2 regions of the Guptibacillus sedimenti genome follow, and region 1 is predicted to be linked to the other one. Evidence: a T-box and tRNA genes for the amino acid it is inferred to sense, from the RefSeq annotation. Region 1 holds a T-box; the other holds one or more tRNA genes.

Evidence for each region. A T-box is a leader RNA that pairs with one kind of tRNA and senses whether it is charged. The one in region 1 lies ahead of leuS (leucine--tRNA ligase), so its partner is inferred to be a tRNA-Leu.
Region 2: it has a tRNA-Leu gene. The T-box ahead of leuS (leucine--tRNA ligase) is inferred to sense a tRNA for this amino acid. The anticodon was not compared.

What each region holds. Positions count from the first base shown of each region.
Region 1 covers NZ_JAQQWV010000001.1:1,049,034-1,059,126, reverse strand. The annotation lists gene PQ578_RS05110 (rhodanese-like domain-containing protein) at 1-340, opposite strand, end outside; gene PQ578_RS05105 (rhodanese-like domain-containing protein) at 366-674, opposite strand; gene leuS (leucine--tRNA ligase) at 901-3,315, opposite strand; T-box leader at 3,379-3,606, opposite strand; gene PQ578_RS05095 (hypothetical protein) at 3,771-3,983, opposite strand; gene mnmM (tRNA 5-(aminomethyl)-2-thiouridylate-methyltransferase MnmM) at 4,199-4,771, shown strand; gene PQ578_RS05085 (hypothetical protein) at 4,801-5,103, opposite strand; gene PQ578_RS05080 (tetraprenyl-beta-curcumene synthase family protein) at 5,170-6,240, opposite strand; gene PQ578_RS05075 (alpha/beta hydrolase) at 6,258-7,070, opposite strand; gene PQ578_RS05070 (gamma carbonic anhydrase) at 7,162-7,677, shown strand; gene PQ578_RS05065 (hypothetical protein) at 7,749-7,967, shown strand; gene PQ578_RS05060 (phosphatase PAP2 family protein) at 8,108-8,626, shown strand; gene PQ578_RS05055 (glycosyltransferase family 4 protein) at 8,645-9,790, shown strand; gene PQ578_RS05050 (nucleotide sugar dehydrogenase) at 9,805-10,093, shown strand, end outside.
Region 2 covers NZ_JAQQWV010000012.1:3,735-13,827, forward strand. The annotation lists gene PQ578_RS21465 (thymidylate synthase) at 1-297, opposite strand, end outside; gene PQ578_RS21470 (Hsp20/alpha crystallin family protein) at 448-891, shown strand; gene trxB (thioredoxin-disulfide reductase) at 926-1,867, opposite strand; gene PQ578_RS21480 (YuzB family protein) at 2,058-2,294, shown strand; gene PQ578_RS21485 (hypothetical protein) at 2,487-2,714, opposite strand; gene PQ578_RS21490 (YpjP family protein) at 2,771-3,415, opposite strand; gene PQ578_RS21495 (transporter) at 3,548-3,877, opposite strand; tRNA gene PQ578_RS21500 (tRNA-Glu) at 4,005-4,079, opposite strand; tRNA gene PQ578_RS21505 (tRNA-Gly) at 4,087-4,160, opposite strand; tRNA gene PQ578_RS21510 (tRNA-Ser) at 4,166-4,258, opposite strand; tRNA gene PQ578_RS21515 (tRNA-Ala) at 4,269-4,344, opposite strand; tRNA gene PQ578_RS21520 (tRNA-Arg) at 4,351-4,427, opposite strand; tRNA gene PQ578_RS21525 (tRNA-Leu) at 4,440-4,524, opposite strand; tRNA gene PQ578_RS21530 (tRNA-Thr) at 4,530-4,605, opposite strand; tRNA gene PQ578_RS21535 (tRNA-Val) at 4,782-4,857, opposite strand; gene PQ578_RS21540 (hypothetical protein) at 5,011-5,166, opposite strand; gene PQ578_RS21545 (NRDE family protein) at 5,293-6,048, opposite strand; gene trhO (oxygen-dependent tRNA uridine(34) hydroxylase TrhO) at 6,107-7,009, opposite strand; gene kapB (kinase-associated lipoprotein KapB) at 7,110-7,505, opposite strand; gene PQ578_RS21560 (cell wall hydrolase) at 7,580-8,188, opposite strand; gene PQ578_RS21565 (acyl-CoA dehydrogenase family protein) at 8,334-9,479, opposite strand; gene PQ578_RS21570 (glutaredoxin domain-containing protein) at 9,506-9,760, opposite strand; gene PQ578_RS21575 (toxic anion resistance protein) at 9,973-10,093, shown strand, end outside.

The DNA.
Region 1 (10,093 bases):
ACGAAACGGTCATGTAATAAATAGGTTGCTTGCGCTGTTTCATCAGGATCTTCACAGCGAGTCTTGCTGCTTTTCGATCTTCGGCAAGAACAATAATCTCTTTATCACACACTTCATTTTCTTTCGTCTGTCTTCCTAAATAAGAAAGCGGAATATTCTTTGCTTTTTCATAAGGCGTACGGTGCGAAAGAATATAATCTCTCACATCAATGAGACAGTATTTATCATCGTCAAACCGATCTAAATGAATCGGCTTCATATAAGAATAAGGATAAACTACTCTCCATAATCCTAAAGTCAAGGCAGCCATTACTGCACCAGCCATTCCCCATATCGCCATTCGAACTCTCTCCTTTTTAGCAGGGTTATTTCAGTTTACCCTCCCATTTCATCATACCGCCAACCATATTTCTTACTTCATAACCAGCTTCTTGCATGTACTCGCAAGCACGCTCACTACGACGTCCAGAGCGACAAATCATAATATGCTCTTCTTCTTTGTTTATTTCATCAAGTCGTTCCGGAAGAGTGCCAAGACGAATGTGCTTCGCTTCAGGGATCATACCTTCCTCTACTTCCTCGTCCTCACGTACATCAATTAGCGAAACGTTCTTTCCATCATTGATTAGCTTTTCAACCTCTTCAGGTGTTACTGTCTTAATTTCATTACTCATAAAAAACATACCCCTTTCGTACAATTCTCATATGATTTTTCGATTATATTCACTTTAACAAATTCAATCGTACATGATTTGTTGGTTCAATACAAGAAATCTATCTTCTTATCATCTTACTAATATTCTCAAATATAGGAAAAGGTTATGCAAAATGTTGTTTAATCATTTTCAGCAAAATTTTATATAGTTAAAACCCTCTCCATCAACTGGAGAGGGTTAGTTGTTAATTAGCTACGATATTCACTAACTTACCTGGAACAGCAATAACTTTGCGAAGTGTTTTGCCATCAAGTTGACCTTTAATTTTCTCATGCTCTAACGCAATTTCCTGCATCTCATCACGAGAGGCTTCTGTAGGAATGGATATTTTAGCACGAAGTTTGCCGTTAATTTGAACAACAATCTCAACTTCGTCTACTGTAAGTTTGCTTTCATCAAACATTGGCCAGTTCGCATACGCAAGTGATTCGCCATGTCCAAGCGCACTCCATAGTTCTTCCGCAAGGTGAGGCGCGATAGGTGAAAGTAACTTCACAAACCCTTCCATTAAAGTAACCGAAACCGTTTCCTGCTTATACGCTTCATTTACAAATACCATCATTTGAGACACAGCGGTGTTAAAGCGCAGTCCTTCCATATCTTCAGTTACTTTCTTAACTGTTTCATGATAAACGCGCTCCATCTTTTCTCCTGAATTTTCTTCAGAAATCGAAGACTTTGTTAGGTCACCTTCGCCAAACAAGCGCCATACACGATCAAGGAAACGACGAGCTCCATCAAGACCATTGTGTGACCATGCAATCGACCCTTCAAATGGCCCCATAAACATTTCATATAGACGAAGTGTGTCTGCACCGTGGCTTTCAACTATTTCATCTGGATTTACTACGTTTCCTTTTGACTTACTCATTTTTTCGTTGTTTTCACCAAGAATCATGCCCTGATTGCGAAGGCGTTGGAATGGTTCTTTCGTTGGCACTACACCGATATCATACAGAACTTTATGCCAGAAACGAGCATAAAGCAAGTGAAGAACCGCATGCTCTGCACCACCGATATACATATCCACAGGTAGCCATTCATCAAGCTTTTTAGGATCCGCTAGCATCTCATCGTTATTAGGATCGATATAACGCAGATAGTACCAGCAGCTTCCAGCCCATTGTGGCATCGTGTTTGTTTCACGACGGCCTTTCATACCTGTTTTAGGATCGACAACGTTCAACCAATCCTCGATATTCGCAAGAGGGGATTCGCCAGTTCCAGAGGGCTTAATTTCCGTTGTTTCTGGTAGAACGACCGGTAAATCTTCCTTCGGTACTGCGCTCATTGAACCATCTTCCCAATGTATGATTGGAATTGGTTCACCCCAGTAACGCTGACGGCTAAATAACCAATCGCGAAGACGATACGTTGTTTTTTTCGTGCCTTTACCGTTTTCCTCTAACCATTCAATGCTTTTCGTTATGGCTTCTTCTTTCTCAAGGCCGTTTAAGAACTCAGAGTTTACATGCTCCCCATCTTCTGTATAGGCTTCTTTCGACACATTTCCACCAGCCACAACTTCTTGGATTGGAAGGTTAAAGGCAGTCGCAAACTCATAATCACGCTCGTCATGAGCAGGAACAGCCATGATCGCACCAGTTCCATAACTCATAAGCACGTAATCCGCTACCCAAATCGGAAGCTTAGCATTGTTTATTGGGTTAACTGCATAGGCTCCAGTAAATTCACCAGTCTTCTCTTTTGATAACTCTGTTCGCTCAAGATCACTCTTTGTTTGAACTTTTGAACGATAGCTCTCAACTTTGGAAATTTGTTCACTCGTCGAAATTTTATCAACTAGAGGATGCTCAGGTGCTAGCACCATATACGTTGCGCCAAACAGTGTATCTGGACGCGTCGTAAAGACATCAATTGACTCATCATAACCATCTATTCTAAAGGTAACTTCAGCGCCTTCGGACTTCCCAATCCAGTTTCGCTGCATTTCTTTAATGCTGTCAGACCAGTCAAGGTCTTCTAGATCTTCAAGCAAGCGATCCGCATATTCCGTAATTTTCAATACCCATTGCTTCATTGGTTTACGAACAACAGGATGACCGCCGCGCTCACTCTTACCGTCAATGACTTCCTCATTCGCAAGAACAGTTCCTAGCGCTTCACACCAGTTCACAGCTACTTCGTCTACGTAGGCAAGACCTTTTTCATATAATTTCGTGAAAATCCACTGTGTCCATTTGTAATAATGTGGATCAGTTGTATTAATTTCTCGATCCCAATCGTATGAAAAACCAAGCTCTTTAATTTGGCGACGGAATGTATCGATGTTCTTTTGTGTAAAGTCACGTGGGTTGTTACCTGTATCAAGTGCATATTGTTCTGCTGGTAGTCCAAATGCATCCCATCCAATTGGATGAAGGACATTGTATCCCTGCATTCTTTTCATACGAGATAAAATATCTGTTGCCGTATACCCTTCAGGGTGTCCAACGTGCAGACCTGCCCCAGATGGATAAGGGAACATATCGAGTATATAAACTTTCTCACCTTGTGCGTCATTCTCTGTTTTAAATGTTTTGTTTGTTTCCCAGAAGTGCTGCCACTTCTTTTCAATTGATTTGTGATCAAATGCCATTGCTACTCTCTCCTTCCAGTACTTACAGAAAAAATAAAAAACCTCCCATCCCCGTTGTTTATCAACAGGGACGAGAGGTTGAGAATCTACTATTCACAATCACCCGCGGTACCACCCGGCTTAGTACTAAAAAGCACTCACTTAAGGCCTTTAACGCAGGCATACGGGTCACCTTACTCCATTCAGGTTCCGATTCAAAGGTGAGTTCGCAAAGGTTCTATGTTAACTTCCACCAACCGTTAACTCTCTAGCAATAGAATCCTTGGTACTATTCCTTATCATTATCTTTAACTTCACAAATTACGTATATAATTTGTATTGTATGAAGACTTGTGAGAAATGTCAAGAACATTATCAGAATAGCCGCTTTTTTCGTGATCTATACATCTCCAGATACAATTTGTTTTTCATTAGGTATAGAAAATATAAAAAGAAACGTACCCATACTGGGCACGTTATCCTTCGCGATGCTTTTTCTGACTCGCCGAATCGTCTTTTGAGTGCGGCTTATCTTTTTCTTCTCTCTGTTCTTCTTTTAAATCTTCTAGTGGAATCGCATCCACATTCATTTCTGAAGTATCCTCATCCAATTGATTCTTTTCTTTATCAGGTAATTGCTCAGGGTTATTGGTTTCACCTTGTTTGTGTGCCTTTTCGTTCTTTGCCATGTGATCACCTCATTTATTGTTTATTAGTTTGTACCACACTCCATATATTCCCAAACATTTATGAAAGTTAGTTGGAGAAAAAGATCGAACATGGTAAAGTCATAATTAGCTAAAACATCGCTTTCTAGACGTCTGCATTCACGATAAGTTTCTCAAGTCAGGCAGCAGACAAATGAAGCAAAGAATATTTTTAGTGACAGAAAGGAATATACATCATGACCCTTCAACGTATCTTACCTTTTACAAGAACGCTACTGGACTCAGTCTTAGCAGAAGGTGGCATTGCTATTGACGGTACTTGTGGAAATGGACACGACACTCTCTTTCTAGCCGAATCGGTTGGTAAGTCAGGCAAAGTTTATGGATTCGATATCCAATCTGAAGCAATAGAATCGACTGAAAAAAGACTGCAAGAAGCTGACCAATATACCCAGGTCGCTCTATTCCAGGAGACTCACGCTTCCATTAATAACAACATTGAGAAGGAACATATAGGGAAAGTTTCTGCCGCAATCTTTAATCTTGGCTACCTGCCAGGTGGAGATAAATCCATTGTCACTAATGCTGAAGAAACGATTCAATCTGTAACAGATATCTTACGTTTGCTTCATTCAGGAGGACTTCTCATTCTAGTTGTCTATCCAGGACATCCAGAGGGAAAAATTGAAAGTGAAAAGGTCACAAATTTCGCTACTGATCTTAATCAGTCACATTATCAGGTTCTAAAATATCAGTTTATTAACCAAATCAATGATCCCCCCTATATTCTTGCGATCAGCAAAAAATAAGGGCTGTGCTTCTGCACAGCCCTTATTCTTTATAGAATTCGCATTGATTCAATATGATCTCTTGTTTTTTTATTCCCTAATTTGTGTATCAGGCTATATATCTCTTTCATATGGTTATCATAGTCATCATTGTTTTTATCTTCATGATAACTCATGGCAGGGACATGAGCACGGTATAAGGAAAGTCGACTATCCTTATCTGTTAGATCAAAAAGCTCACTAAGTTCATAAATATCTTCCTCATCTGCATCAATTTCAAAATGATAACTTGATGCTCCTTGATCTTCCAAAATTTCACCTGAACTAACCTCTACGTAATAACGCTTCTTCATCTTAAGAGCCCCTTTCAAAATCCTATAGGCTTCTTTTCTCACGAATGAGTGTTTTTTATACGCGTATTACTGAGAAGCTTTGTGAAGTCTTCTATAAACCCATCCATTAAAGTAAAAGAAAATGCTCGATCGTCCACCAATTCGAATGATTTTACGAGCTAACGAACGAACATCTTTCTGTTCCATTACTTTGCGATCGGCAAGGTATATTCCAAGTAATCCCCTATTAATTAAACGGTGGAAAGAAGAATGGGGAAGTCCCTCTACGCTTTTATCTGCTTCCTTAATAAAGTGCGCAACACGCTTGGCGAGCTCATCATTGTCTTTGTAATAGAAACAAAAATTCAAATCTCCACCAGCTCGATCCTCTTCCTGATCAATAAAGTAATCCAGCATAATATGAAGCCCCTGTACCCACGGAAAGTACCCATCTTTAATCATCGCTGTTCCACCTTGTGGGATTTCTTCACCTAGTGAGTACGAGACAAGACAAAATATACCCAACGTTGATCCTGAACAAGCAGAAAATTCGTTCCAAGTCATTTCTGGCATTTGCTTCTTATGCTGGTCAAACCAGCTCTTCAATCTTGGCACGCGTTCTTCCTCTTTCACATGCTTATGTACCTGAAGATCACAATAGTAATGACAGAGTTCTAGTAAGGCTGGCTGCACTTCGGATTGATTTGGCAACTCGCGAATTACCTTCTGACACGTCCGAACAAGTTCAACTAGATAACCGCCATCATCTTTTTCTTCCCGATACCGATAATAATGATTAGATGCTTCAACCTCAGGCGAAAGAGCCTCAATCATTGCCTCATGTAGAGCACTGAAGTCTTTTGGATCAAGTGAAGTACTTCGGTCACATAGGTTATCCAGGTAGTCGCTAATTGTCTGATAAGCAGCGATAAATGAAATCGAACGATCAATCTGCTTTCCAGCAAGTAACCCATAGATCCCTCCACCTTCACAGTGAAACGTTTTTGAATCAATGCTGTCTAGCGCCTGTTTTCTAAGTTCAGGATTTGGGATTTGTTCAGCCCGTCTCCTCCAATATTCTAATTCATGATGAACCCTCGGTAAGACGCGTCGATAGATACTATACATCAGCGTCCAGGGTTGACTCGGTACTTTCAAGTGACCCCACTCCTGTATTAATTATTTATCTGGTTTTCTTTGCGGTTTAGTAATTCAAGTTTTAATTCAACAAACGATTTGGCTGTTTGAAATACATCTTCACGATCTGGTTCGTTGAACACCTCATGATAAAATCCATCCCATTCTTTATAGGCCTTCTCTTTCAAGGGAATACGGTTAAACCATGAAATAACGGCTTGCTTATCAACAATACGATCATCGCCACCCTGTACAACAAGCAATGGTAAATTGTGAAATGTTCTTGCACCATCGTTTGCGATTTTCATTGCCTTAAGAAGTTCACGATACCATCTTACCGATACTTTCTGAACCATTAGTGGATCTTCTTGATCGCGTTTGTGAAATTCCGGATTCCTTGTCCCGATATTCGGCTCTAGCTTGGAATTTAACCTTAACGAAGGAACGATTGGATTTAATACTTTAGAGAGAATATCAACGCCTTTATTTGGAGGATTCACTAGACCAATACAAGGAGAAGATAAAATCACTCCCGTCAAAGACGGTCGCTTTTCCATAATCGTTCGAATCGAAGCAAGACCTCCCATACTATGTCCTAATAAAAACACTGGTAGCTGAAATTCGTGAGCTCTTTTGATCCATTTGTCGATAGTCTCGATATATTGGTCAAACGAATCAATATGCCCTCGTCTTCTCGTACTCTCCCCTTGCCCTGGTAAATCACCAAGTACTACATGGTAACCTGCTTCAATCCACTTTGAAACGAGCCAATCATACCTACGATGATGTTCGTTCGCTCCGTGAACTAATACAATAACCCCTTTTGGATATTCAGTTTCTTTTATGCGCATGAAATATCAGCCCCCTTATGTAGGTCCGTTCTTTTTGATACACTACTTTTGAAAAGGATTTCATCTATACTAAATGAAGGTTGGGATTGCAATGCTGTATGCGTATCATGACAAAAAACCTCAGATTCATGAAACAGTCTATATTGCGGATTATACTACCATTACAGGGGATGTGACAATCGAAGAACATAGTAGCGTCTGGTTTAACACGACGATTCGCGGAGATGTTGCACCAACAGAAATTGGTAAAAAAGTGAATATACAAGATAATTGTGTTCTCCATCAGAGTCCAAATAAAAAACTCATTCTTGAAGATGGTGTGACGATCGGCCATCAGGTTATCCTCCATAGTAGTATTATTCGAAAGGACGCTCTTGTTGGAATGGGCTCAATCATTCTTGATGGAGCTGAGATTGGAGAAGGTTCTTTTATAGGTGCCGGAAGTCTTGTCCCACCCGGAAAGAAAATCCCGCCTCATTCTCTTGCATTCGGAAGGCCAGCTAAAGTGGTTAGAACATTAACAGAGCATGATCTGCAAGATATGAACCGCATTCGAAGAGAATACGTTGAAAAAGCAGCTTATTACAAAGAGCAAAAACCGCTCTAGAAAACACGCATATTTGTCGTTCGTTTGAGGAAGGTTACCAATACAATCCTAAATGGATCGAGGTGGCTTCCGTGTACAAAATGACAATGGTCTTGATCGTGCTCGTCGTCATCACCTTGCTAATAGGGGCTTTTATGACGTACAGGCTTGGACAAAACCAAAAAGGCGAATATGATAATCAAGGGAACGCCCGGGTCAAATCTTCTTTCTTTAGTAATCCGATTTTTCTTGTTTATATTATCGCAACAGCATTAGCCATTGGCTATGTAATCTATTTTACGTTAATTTGATGAAAAAGATCAGGAAGATCATTCCTGATCTTTTTTGTTTGGTCTTAACAATTCCTTAAGATTACTTTAATAGTGGCATTAAAATTATGCTATATGCTTAAGGTAACACATAGGTTGAAGGGGGATTCTTTTTGAGTAAAATGGTTGGATGGCTTTATGAGCGGGAGTGTACCGTATTTCGATTTGTGAATTTAACGTGTCATTCAAGATACCTCACAACTCTTTTTGGATTTGTTACTCATGCAGGTGGTGCTAGAACAACGATTTTAAGCACACTTTTGTTACTGGCTTTGTTACCTGCTCCTATAAAAATATGGGGGTTACAAGCCGCCTTTGCTCTTGCTGCTAGTCATATACCTGTTCATTTAATTAAAAAGCATTATCCAAGGCACCGGCCATACCTGGCAATGCCAGAAACGAAGATGCTCGTCTACCCTCTGAAAGATCATTCTTTTCCTTCTGGTCATACGACAGCGATCTTTTCTGTTCTTATACCGTTTGTCTTTCATCTTCCTTCACTAGCTCTCCCCCTTCTTGCTCTTGGGAGTCTAGTTGCCTTATCCCGGATCTACTTAGGTCATCATTATCCTTCTGATGTTCTCGTTGGTGTACTACTTGGTGGTGGATCAGGCATTCTTTCAACACTCATAATAGGTTAGAAGGGGGAAGAACAATCCATGAAGCTTGCACTGTTTACTGACACGTATTATCCACAGGTCAATGGGGTTTCTCGCACACTCGGTAAGTTAACCACATATATGGACCGTCAGCATGTTGATTATATGCTTTTCGCACCCGACTGTCAGGCTGATGAAGACCTGTTCACAAGTAATGTTCATCGGTTTACAAGTATGAAGTTTTTCCTTTACCCCGAATGCCGCATTGCCCTCCCTAAATTAAGTCTTATCCGTAATCAGCTCCAGGGGTTCAACCCGGACCTCCTTCATGTTGCAACACCGTTTAATATCGGAATGTGCGGGTTGCACTACGGAAAAAAGAACAATGTGCCCATGGTTGCTTCCTATCATACGAATTTTGATGACTATCTAAAACATTATTACCTTGAATGGTTTTCTCCTGTCATGTGGAAATATTTAACGTGGTTTCACCAGCCATTCTCTAGCACCTTTGTTCCGTCTAACGAAACACGGCACCGGTTAAATGAAAAAGGATTTGAGAACCTGAAACTTTGGAGAAGAGGTGTTAACTGTGAACACTTTTCTCCGCTTAAAAAAAATCAGTCACTACGACAACGATACAATTTTCAGGAAAAGTATATTCTATTATTTGTTAGTCGACTAGCTCCAGAAAAAAATCTTGAAACGTTACAAAAAATCATGTGGAAATTACCTGATGAATTAAAACGACAAACAAGATGGCTGATAGTAGGAGACGGACCAGCCATGCCTCATTTCAAAGAAAATGTACCTAGGAATGTGACATTCACTGGTTACAAAGAAGGAGAAGAATTAGCAGAGCTATACGCAACCTCGGATCTATTCATATTCCCATCTGCTACTGAAACATTTGGAAATGTCGCATTGGAGTCTCTCGCCTCAGGAACCCCTGTTGTAGCTGCAAATGCTGGAGGCTTAACTGACGTTGTGTCGGAAGAACGAAATGGACTTTTCTGCTCACCTAATAAGGAGGAGGAATACATTAGCGCGATCAGACGACTTTTAACAGATCATACTGACCGAAGAATGATGGGGTATGAGGGTCGACGCTATGCACTTTCTCAATCTTGGGATGCCATTTTTGGTCGATTATTAGAGGACTACGAAAAAACAATTGGAGTTAAGAAAATTGTTCAATACGCTTAGAAAGGAGAAAAATAATGAAGCTTGCTGTATTTGGCACCAATGAAATTGGTTTAACCGCATCCGCTATCTTCGCTTCACATGGTCATCATGTCGTTTGTACCGATGAAGATCGAAGTCAAATTGTTGCACTCAATTCAGGCGAAGTACCTGTGGATGAAGAAGGATTAACAGAAATGATGACAGAAGTGAAAAAGGCTGGTCAATTAAGCTTCTCTGTTAATCGATTAACAGCCGCTTCTGAAGCAGACATTCTTCTATTCACTGAACCTATTCCAGTTGACGAGAATAAACATCCTGATCTTA
Region 2 (10,093 bases), on a different contig from region 1:
ACGCCACTGATGACCGTAAACGGGACCAAGCTCTCCATTTTCATCCGCCCATTCATTCCAAATACGCACGCCATTATCTTGAAGATACTTTACGTTCGTATCCCCTTTTAAAAACCAAAGCAGCTCATGAATAATGGATCTTAGATGAAGTTTTTTTGTTGTTAATGCAGGAAAACCCTCCTGCAAATCAAAGCGCATTTGATGACCAAACACACTCATTGTTCCTGTACCCGTTCGATCAGATTTTTTTGTTCCGTTATGTAAAATTTCCTCGCAAAGCTGCAGATAAGTCTTCATGATACTCCTCCTTAAATTCTCTACTGACCATTGTAACATGAAGAAAGTAGAGAAGTAACTTCGGAATCCCTTGTAAAAAATACCCAAAAGGAACCTTTTCCATGGGCATACATACTGTATATCAGAAATGTTGGAAAGGATGAATGTCAAATGGGTAAAGGCGATAAATTGCCGAAACTGTTTCAAGATCCCGCTATTCAAAATTGGATGAACACGTTTGATGATTTTTTTAAAGAGCCGTTTGCCAACCTGCTGCCTGCGCAGTCGTTTCGCGTTGACCTATATGAAACGGATGCTGCTTTTATCGTAGAGGCAGAGTTACCTGGTATTTCAAAAGAACAAATTAAGGTTGAACCGCTTGGAGATGGACTGCGCATTTCAATCGAGTCGAAAGAATATCAGGAAACACGAAACGATAAGCAAAAGTATTATAAACAAGAACGCTCCTATGCGAGTACGAGTCGCACAATCAAACTGCCTTATCACTTCTCAATGAAAAATGTGAAGGGAAAATACGAAAACGGCATTCTTGAAATTAAAATTCCAAAAGCCGACCGCATTCAAAACGATTCAAACTATATCGATATCCATTAAAAAAGCGTAGGGCACATGCCCTGCGCTTTCATGTTTACATACTCCAATCAATAAAGGCGTTTCCTTCTAAGAACCGCTCACAATCCATCGCAGCCATACAGCCTGTTCCTGCTGCTGTAATCGCTTGTCGGTAAGTAAAGTCCTGAACATCGCCACATGCAAATACACCTGCAACATTCGTTCTGGTGGTTCCCGGTTCCACTTGGATGTAACCTTTATCGTCCATACTAAGTTTACCCTGAAGAAAATCTGTGTTTGGACGGTGGCCTATGGCAACGAAAATACCATCCGTTTTCACAATTTCTTCTTTTCCGGAATCACTATCCTTCACTTTAATCCCACTAACTTTATTGTTTTCGGCCACAACCTCAATAGGTGAAGCATTGAGTTTCCAGCTGATTTTTTCGTTTGTGCGTGCACGCTCTTGCATGATTTTTGATGCACGTAAGTCCTTTCTTCGATGAAGGATGGTTACTTCTGAAGCAAATTTTGTTAAAAAAGTGGCTTCTTCCATCGCAGAGTCTCCTCCACCAATTACGACGATTTTTTTACCACGGAAGAAAAAGCCATCACACGTCGCACATGTACTTACACCTCTGCCCATATTCTCTGATTCACCTGGAATTCCAAGAAGCTTTGCTGAAGCACCAGTAGAAATAAGAACTGATTCTGCCATGATGTCGCCAAGCGTATCCGTTGTTAATTTAAAAGGACGTTCACTAAAATCAATGTCCTTCACCCAGCCGCGTTCAATCGTTGCACCGAAACGGAGCGCCTGCTTCTTCATGTTTTCCATCAATTCAGGGCCAAGAACGCCATCTGGAAACCCGGGGAAATTTTCTACATCAGTTGTTAACGTAAGCTGACCACCAGGTTCCGGCCCTTCAATGACAAGCGGATCCATATTTGCTCTCGCAAGGTAAATCGCTGCTGTTAAACCTGCTGGTCCTGTTCCTACAATAACTGCTTTATGCATAATGACCCTCCTCTATCGACTTCATTATGTTATTTTTCCTAATTATAAAGAAATAAACCCTTCTCTTACAAATTATATGAGTAATAGTCAATATGTTTCTTCGTTCATGCAAATGGTTGTCCATTTTCCTCCCTTCTTGGTAGAATGGAAACAGTTATGAATTTGTTAGGAAAACTTGAGGTGAATAGAAATGAATCCAATTGTAGAATTTTGCATGAGCAATCTTTCAAGCGGTTCACATAAAGCAATGGAAACACTAGAAAAAGATACGGACCTAGACGTCCTTGAATATTCCTGTCTTGGCCATTGCACGCTATGTAGCCAGGAAATGTACTGCCTTGTAAACGGCGAACGTGTGACTGGTGAAACGCCAGATGAACTTGTTGATAACGTCTACCAGTTCATCGAAGAAAACCCGATGTTTTAAGGAGAATCGGACATACTAAGTGTTGAATCCACATAGAGGAGGCACTTGTATGAAAAACCGTAATGCTTATGATCCTAAAACCGGGATCCAGGGCAAAAAAGAAGGCGAAGACGCTCTTCTGATGAATAAAAAAAGAGGCCCGCAAAACGCGCGCCCTAAAAAGAAGTAAAAGCCGCACGCTGCGGCTTTTTCTTATGCGATTCGAAACCGAAATGTGAACCAAAAATCATCATTTAGCAAATCCCCTGTTGCAATGATATGCTGTTCGCCTTCTTCATCGAGTGTAATCCAACTATTGTGTTCATCCCTGTAAACCGGATAAAAATTTCCCTCTTTAAACAATTTTCGCTGAAACGGGTTTTCTGAACCGACAAGCGGTTCTTCTTCAAAAACATCTCTAATGCATTGTACAAGTTCCATCTAGGCTGTAATCCTCCCTTACTACTCTCCAACCAAAAACACCCCGCGCACCTCTCTTAAGAGAGCCACTTAGGCGGAGTGTTTTTATCCCAATAAATTTTACCTACTTCATAATGCTCTTCAAAATTATCATCTGCTGCATGATAGTGAAAGTTAAACCAGTAGCCATCCTGAGGTGGGTGATCTCTTCGAACGTGAAAGCGCAAAAGGTCTTCTCCACTCTGTTCGCTGTATACATGAAGTATCCGCTCTCCATATCCGCCAGACGGTGATTCTGTTAAACGAAGCGTCCTAAGTTCTTCAATGTCGAGATCTGCAACAGATGCTACAATGGCTTCTGTCATTTTGGGAACGATTGACTCCGAATATTCGCTACCTACACGAGTTGAAATCGCTTCTCCAAACTTTGATAATCCCTGTTCTTCTGACTGACTACTTGCATAAGTGACAAAATGTGCAAGTAATTCAGTAGAAGGAACTTGAGCTGCAATTGTCGGCCAATCTGTAGCCTCTTCTTCCGTAGGTTCCGATAACCCTAAAGGCTCGTCCAATGAATCGAGAAGAAGATGGCCTTCCTCCTGATACGTCTCTGACGGCTCGTTTTTTTCATCTGCCAGGTATCCAGTAGGAATAACCGTTCCTAACGTCATAACAGCGACAAATGCTACAAATAACTTTCTCATCCATAGAGGAAATTTCATTATGTGCACCTGACTTTCGAAGATCAATAGTTAGTCTTATTTTCGCACGATCTATTAAAAAAAGCCAGATATTTACGCTATTTTTCACAATGAAGTCATGAAAAAGAGCGCCTCATGTAAGCGCTCCACGATTTAGCATTGAAACATGTCAATTCTTCTTAAGCTAATTCCTGTATAAACCCACCTTCTACCAGTCCAACGAAATCCGGATACAGACGTACTTCCTACAAATACCGGCCAAAACCAGAACGAATTGCCATCTCTCATCCAAATATAAGTAAATCGATACATGCATCTTCTAATTGAGCCAGGATCAACAGCAAATGTTCCTGCTTGCGCAGAAGACATTGGTCTTGGAGGCGGTGATGCAGGTGGGCTCGATGTTGGTGCTACTGGCTGCTGGCGATAAGCATCAGTGTTGTCATAGTGGTAAGCAATATGCTCATGTTCTTCATAATACATTCGGTCCATCCCCTCTCTTATATACAGCAATGTATGCGGTATCCAAGTGAGATGTACCGAAATGAAAACAACAAAAAAAGCATCTCTCCTGAGTATGCTTGAGAAAAATCATTTCGTTAAAGGATGCTGGTGACCCGTACGGGATTCGAACCCGTGTTACCGCCGTGAAAGGGCGGTGTCTTAACCGCTTGACCAACGGGCCAACAAAATGGAGCGGGTGATGGGGATCGAACCCACGACATCAGCTTGGAAGGCTGAGGTTTTACCACTAAACTACACCCGCAAAGATGGAGGAGGAAGAGGGATTCGAACCCCCGCGGGCGACTAAGCCCCTGTCGGTTTTCAAGACCGATCCCTTCAGCCAGACTTGGGTATTCCTCCGATATATAATTGGTGGAGCCTAGCGGGATCGAACCGCTGACCTCCTGCGTGCAAGGCAGGCGCTCTCCCAGCTGAGCTAAGGCCCCGTAATATGGTGCGCCCGAGAGAAGTCGAATCCCTAACCTTCTGATCCGTAGTCAGACGCTCTATCCAATTGAGCTACGGGCGCGAAAATAATATATGGTGCGGGTGAAGGGACTTGAACCCCCACGTCGTAAGACACTAGATCCTAAGTCTAGCGCGTCTGCCAATTCCGCCACACCCGCATGTGTGGTGCCGGCCAGAGGACTTGAACCCCCAACCTACTGATTACAAGTCAGTTGCTCTACCAATTGAGCTAGACCGGCGAAGTCTATTGAAGCTTAATCAGGTTGTCGTCTCTTCCTCTGCAAGCTTTGCTTTAAAGCAAGCTGCGTCGAGACAAGTCGTAGATCATTCGGTGAAGTCTTGCTCCTTGCTCTACCAATTGAGCTAGACCGCATAATTTCATGAGTAGCACCGCTTATGTTACCTTTAAAATTAATGGTGGAGGATGACGGGCTCGAACCGCCGACCCTCTGCTTGTAAGGCAGATGCTCTCCCAGCTGAGCTAATCCTCCATTAAACAGCGACTTCATAATCATACTATATAAACCGTTACTTCGTCAACACTTAATTTTATGTGTTTTTTCAAGGACAAGACTTATCTTATCATCGCTTTATGAAAAATACAACCCTTTTCCATAAAAAAAAGCGAGGAATTTCTTCCTCGCTTATACTAGTGTTTGAATGAGTGGTTTTTTCTTTTTATTTTCACGGAGTACTGGTCTTTTTTTAGTCACCATTTCAGAATCATATTTTCGGTATTCCTTCATATCAAGTGATTCCCTCAAAAGCTGATCTTCAAGATAGTGACGCTTTCTTTTCAAAAAAACCCCTCCTCATAAGTATTAACTCCCAATACCCCTGTATGCTCGTTTTGAAACTAGAACCTCTTACTTTATTTTAGATCGAAAAGTTACAGGTAACACATAATTTATTCAGCACCTGAAACTTTATTCCTCATTCAGGATAAATTGGTACGTGTTTTCCTTATCCTTTCCTGTTCGCTCGGTAAAGGTTACTTGACCATCCGGTGTAACGGTGATGATCGTTTGCGCTCTTGTACCGTAATTCTCAGATGAAATAAATACCGGTGAAAGCATTCTCTCCCATTCGATTGGTACCCCTGTTTCAGGTAATAAATGATCTGGCGCAGGATCAGCATGCGAGAGCATTTCAAAAAGCCGTTCCTGATCAAGTTCGTTTTTTTCTCGTATATAGTGGGTGAGCTCTTCCTTAAGCATCTCTACTTTCGGCCAGTTCGTATTCAATAAATGATTACTTACCGCATGAATGCCACTTTCTACTCTGGATATTTGGTTTTGCTTATTTGAATAGTAATAAAGGGTGTTAAAATCTCCCGCAAGTAAATTAAACCCATTGTACTGATCTTTCTTTTGTTGAACGGTTTTTAAATATGCCTCTGCTGTTTGATTCTGTCGTAAGTAATCAGCAGGTAAATCGCCTCTTGAATGCCTCTTAGGTTCTTCACCAGGCTCTCGATAATTTGTAAGCGCCGCAATTTTCCCTTTTGTTGTAACACCAAGCCATGTTCCCATTGCTTTCAAATCACGACCACCTAGTAATCCAGGTACATCGTCCCAATAATGCACAGGCATTGTTGGACGCTCGTAAAACTCGTCTCGATTAGCGACTAAAATAAAAGGGTATTTTTTATGAACATTTATTGCTACAGCAATTAAACACACCTCTACGTACCTCCTCACCCTGGTTAAGTGTAAAAAAAACGCAGCGGTATCCGCTGCGTTACATTTGCGCCATGTGAACTTCTTCCTCACAAGCTGATGAACAATATTGCTGATGTTCTTCTTTGCAAGAATCACATACGATATGAAGCTTGTCACACGTTACATTGGCACAATTAATGTACGTATCTGCCGGTTCTTCGCAATGATAGCATTTCCCTATCACCCTATCTTCATCAGTACGGTTCACAGGTACAGCAAGGCGATCATCAAAAACAAAGCATTTACCGTCGAAATATTTGCCTTGTACTTCTGGGTCTTTACCGTACGTGACAATCCCACCATGAAGCTGAGAAACATCAGAGAACCCTTTCTTTAATAAATATCCTGAAAATTTCTCACAGCGAATTCCGCCCGTGCAATACGTTAATACTTTTTTGTCCTTTTGGTCGGCAAGATTCTGCTCGATCCAGTCCGGAAGATCACGAAATGCTTTAATGTCAGGACGAATGGCATTACGGAAATGACCAATATCATACTCATAATCATTTCTAGCGTCAATAACAATCACATCATCGTCTTCTAGCGCTTCCATAAACTCCTTCGGCTCAAGGTAGTTACCGGTGATTTCTTTCGGATTAACATCTTCCTCAAGTCTTAATGAAACAATCTCTTCACGAGGTCGAACGTGCATCTTTTTAAACGTATGACCATGTGCTTCGTCAATTTTAAACACCATATCGTGGAAGCGTTCGTCAGCTTTTAGTTCTTCCATATACCGCTCAGTATCCTGAACGGTTCCTGAAACAGTTCCGTTAATTCCTTCTGTACCGACAAGCACTCTTCCTTTTAAATTCAAAGATTGACAGAACTTAAGATGCTTTCGAGCAAAATAAGCTGGATCTTCAATTTCTACATACTGATAATATAACAGCACTTGATATGCTGAAGCTTCTGATTGCAAATCAAAAACCACCCTTTACGTCTTCTTCACTTAGTACTTCTTATTGCAAGCCTAAATCAATACTATATCTTACCCGATTTAAATAGTGATGTAAAGAAGACTATCTTGTCGGAAAATACTCTTCTTTAAGTTTTTCAATTTCAATGAGAGAAGCCTCTGCCCATCTTCCGCCTTCATGCTTTAACTCAGCTTCTTGTGTACCAAGGGCTTCTTGCAACGATTCGTTGTAATTCGGAACGTCCCCTTCATAGTGGTTAATAGCTGATAACGGCACAAGAGCCTTCTCATATTGAGCCAGCGCTTTACGTTGATGGAAAAGCGGAACATCTAGCTGTTTTGGATTATGAAGATCGCCCTGTGTTGGGTGTTTCATCACCGCAAGCACTTTGACAACCGCTTTTGGATCCTTAAGGTCTACAACCTCTCCAATATACCTACCTGTCTTATATCCTGCTGTGACTATTTCACCTGGTTGAAACGTTTTTTTCTGTGTCATTTTCGCTTCACTCCTTCATCAAACTGTGGGTACAAGTCGATGATATCATAAAATCCTCCTTCGTCAGGAGGATTTTATCTTGTGAAGACATGTTTGCCAATTTCTTTAATAATATGCCTTGTCCGAATCCAATCGTCCGTGGCGATATCAGGATTATAATAAAACAAAGCACCTGAACTTGGATCTTGTCCACTAAGTGCAGCATAGACTGCTTTGTAGGACTCTGGTCCTGGACGCTGATCATATTGACCATCTGATACGGCCGTATATGCGCCACTTTCAAAGATTACTTCTTTTAGGCTATTTGGAAATTTTGAAGAAAGAACACGATTAATGGTTACAGAAGCTACCGCTACTTTTCCTTCAAACGTTTCGCCTCTCGCTTCTCCATTAACTAATTTGGCTAGCATTTCAATTTCTTCTATTGAATAGTTGGTAACGGAAAATTGATCCTTCGTTACTTTCTTAACATCATTCATATTTTTAACAGGAAGGTTAAGCAATAGTGCCACATCCTGCTTCGTTTCCGGTTCAGGCGTTTCACTAGGAGCAATTGCAGTTTGTTCTTCTTCGATCATCGGAGGTACCTTCATCATAGTAACCGCCCCTACTTGATGAGACTGAGCAGAAAACATCGTAAAAAAGAGACTTGTCATTATAATCGTCAGAACCGACTTTTTCATACACCCCATCCTTTCAGTAGCTTTTAACACGCCATAAAGGATAGAGGAAGAACAGCATATTTACAATAGGGAGTCATAGGGATGAGATCCACATATAAGAACAAAAAGAAACTCCTTCCAATTATAGAAGGAGTAAACACTCATCTTAAAATTGCTTCATCGCAAGAACTTGTAGCGTTAATTCATCACTAGGAGGATTATGAAGTCCCGCTCGAACATCTCTGTACAAGCGTTCCAACTGATTCTTTTTCATCAAGCTCCTTCCCCCTACAATGCGCATGGAAAGGTCAACAGCTTCCATCGCAGCTTTAACTGCCTGCGATTTTGCAGCAAAAAGCTGTCCCTGCATGTTCATTCGCTCTTCTGGATACTGATCCCACTGCTCTGCGACCGAATAAAGAAAGTGACGAGCACTTAAGAGTGCAAGGGATATGCGCCCAAACTTATCTTGGATATGGGGAACATCTTTTAATGGAATATCTAGACTGTTCGGTTGATAAGAAGTAACAAATTTCACCGCTTCTTCTCGTGCAGATTCAGCAATCCCAAGATACACAGCGGGGATATGAAGTAACCAGGCAGGAGGAAGGGATGCCGTTTTGCGTTCCTTATCATAAATTTCAAGGAGAGCTTCAGACGGAACGAAGACGTCTGTTAAGACAAGATCATCACTTCTCGTTCCTCTCATCCCCAAAACTTCCCATGTTTGTTCAAGGGATACACCTTTTTGATTCATTGATACTAAGAAGTCAGCTGGCACACCATTTAACGTCGATTTCACAATCACAGAGTCAAGATGTGGACTTAACGTTGTGAATGTTTTTCGGCCAGTAAGCTGATAGCCCCCCTCTACTTCTGTTGCGATCGTTGCAGGCAGTCCTCCTCTCGTTGGATCACCAGTCTCCTCTTCTGTTTGAGCTCTATTCACAAGCGCCCCTTTCAATACATCCATGCAAAGTTCCGCATACTTGTGATCATTCCAAGGTCGACGATCTTGAAGATCTTTTAGAATACCAAAGTGCCAACCAATCGATAACGCACCTGCTCCTTCGCCTTTCCCAAGCTCCTCTTGAATAAGGACTAGTTCGTAAAGGGAAAGTTCTTTCCCACCAAATTCCTCTGGAATGGGCAGTGAAGTAAAACCTGAATCCTTCATACTTGCTATAATGGCGTCAGGAATGCGCGCTTCCTTGTCTATTTGCTCAGCGCTCTCTTTAAGCTCAGCGCGATGCTTACTAGCTAGATCCAGGAGCTCTTTCTGACGATCATTGCGAACAAATTTCTCAATCATTTCATTCACCCTCTTTCAACAAGTTATCAATCCTTCATTTTAGAAGACGAAAGATCAAGAAGTTCATCAATCCGTTCTTGTTCAAATCCAATAATCACTTCATCATCAATGACAATCGTTGGCGTGGACATTGATCCGTGCTCGTTGATGAGCTCATTCCGCGCTGCCTGGTTTTCTTTTATATTTAACAGTTCATATGTGACGCCATGCATTTGAAAATAATTTTTCACAAACTCGCACGGTGGACATGCCGGTTGGGTGTAGAGCTTTACATTTTTCATCTTTCATCACGTCCTAACGTTAAAATAAATCCGTTTAAAACATATCACCCCTCTCATCATCTTTCAACTATTTTACATGCGATACGTTTGTACTTATTTCGCAAAGGGAAAGGTTTTGCTGAAGGTGTTTTGAAACTTTTCGCGAAATCTATTCGTATAGAATGGTAGGAAGTAAACCCAAACGATTTCATTCTATTGAAGGAGTGTCATATATGAGTAATCAGCCTGAAAAAGTTAACTCTCAACGTGAAAAAGCTGAGGAAATTATTCAAAGCTTTTATCATGAAGATGATACAGATAAAATACTTCAATCCTTATCTGGGCTAGGTGAAG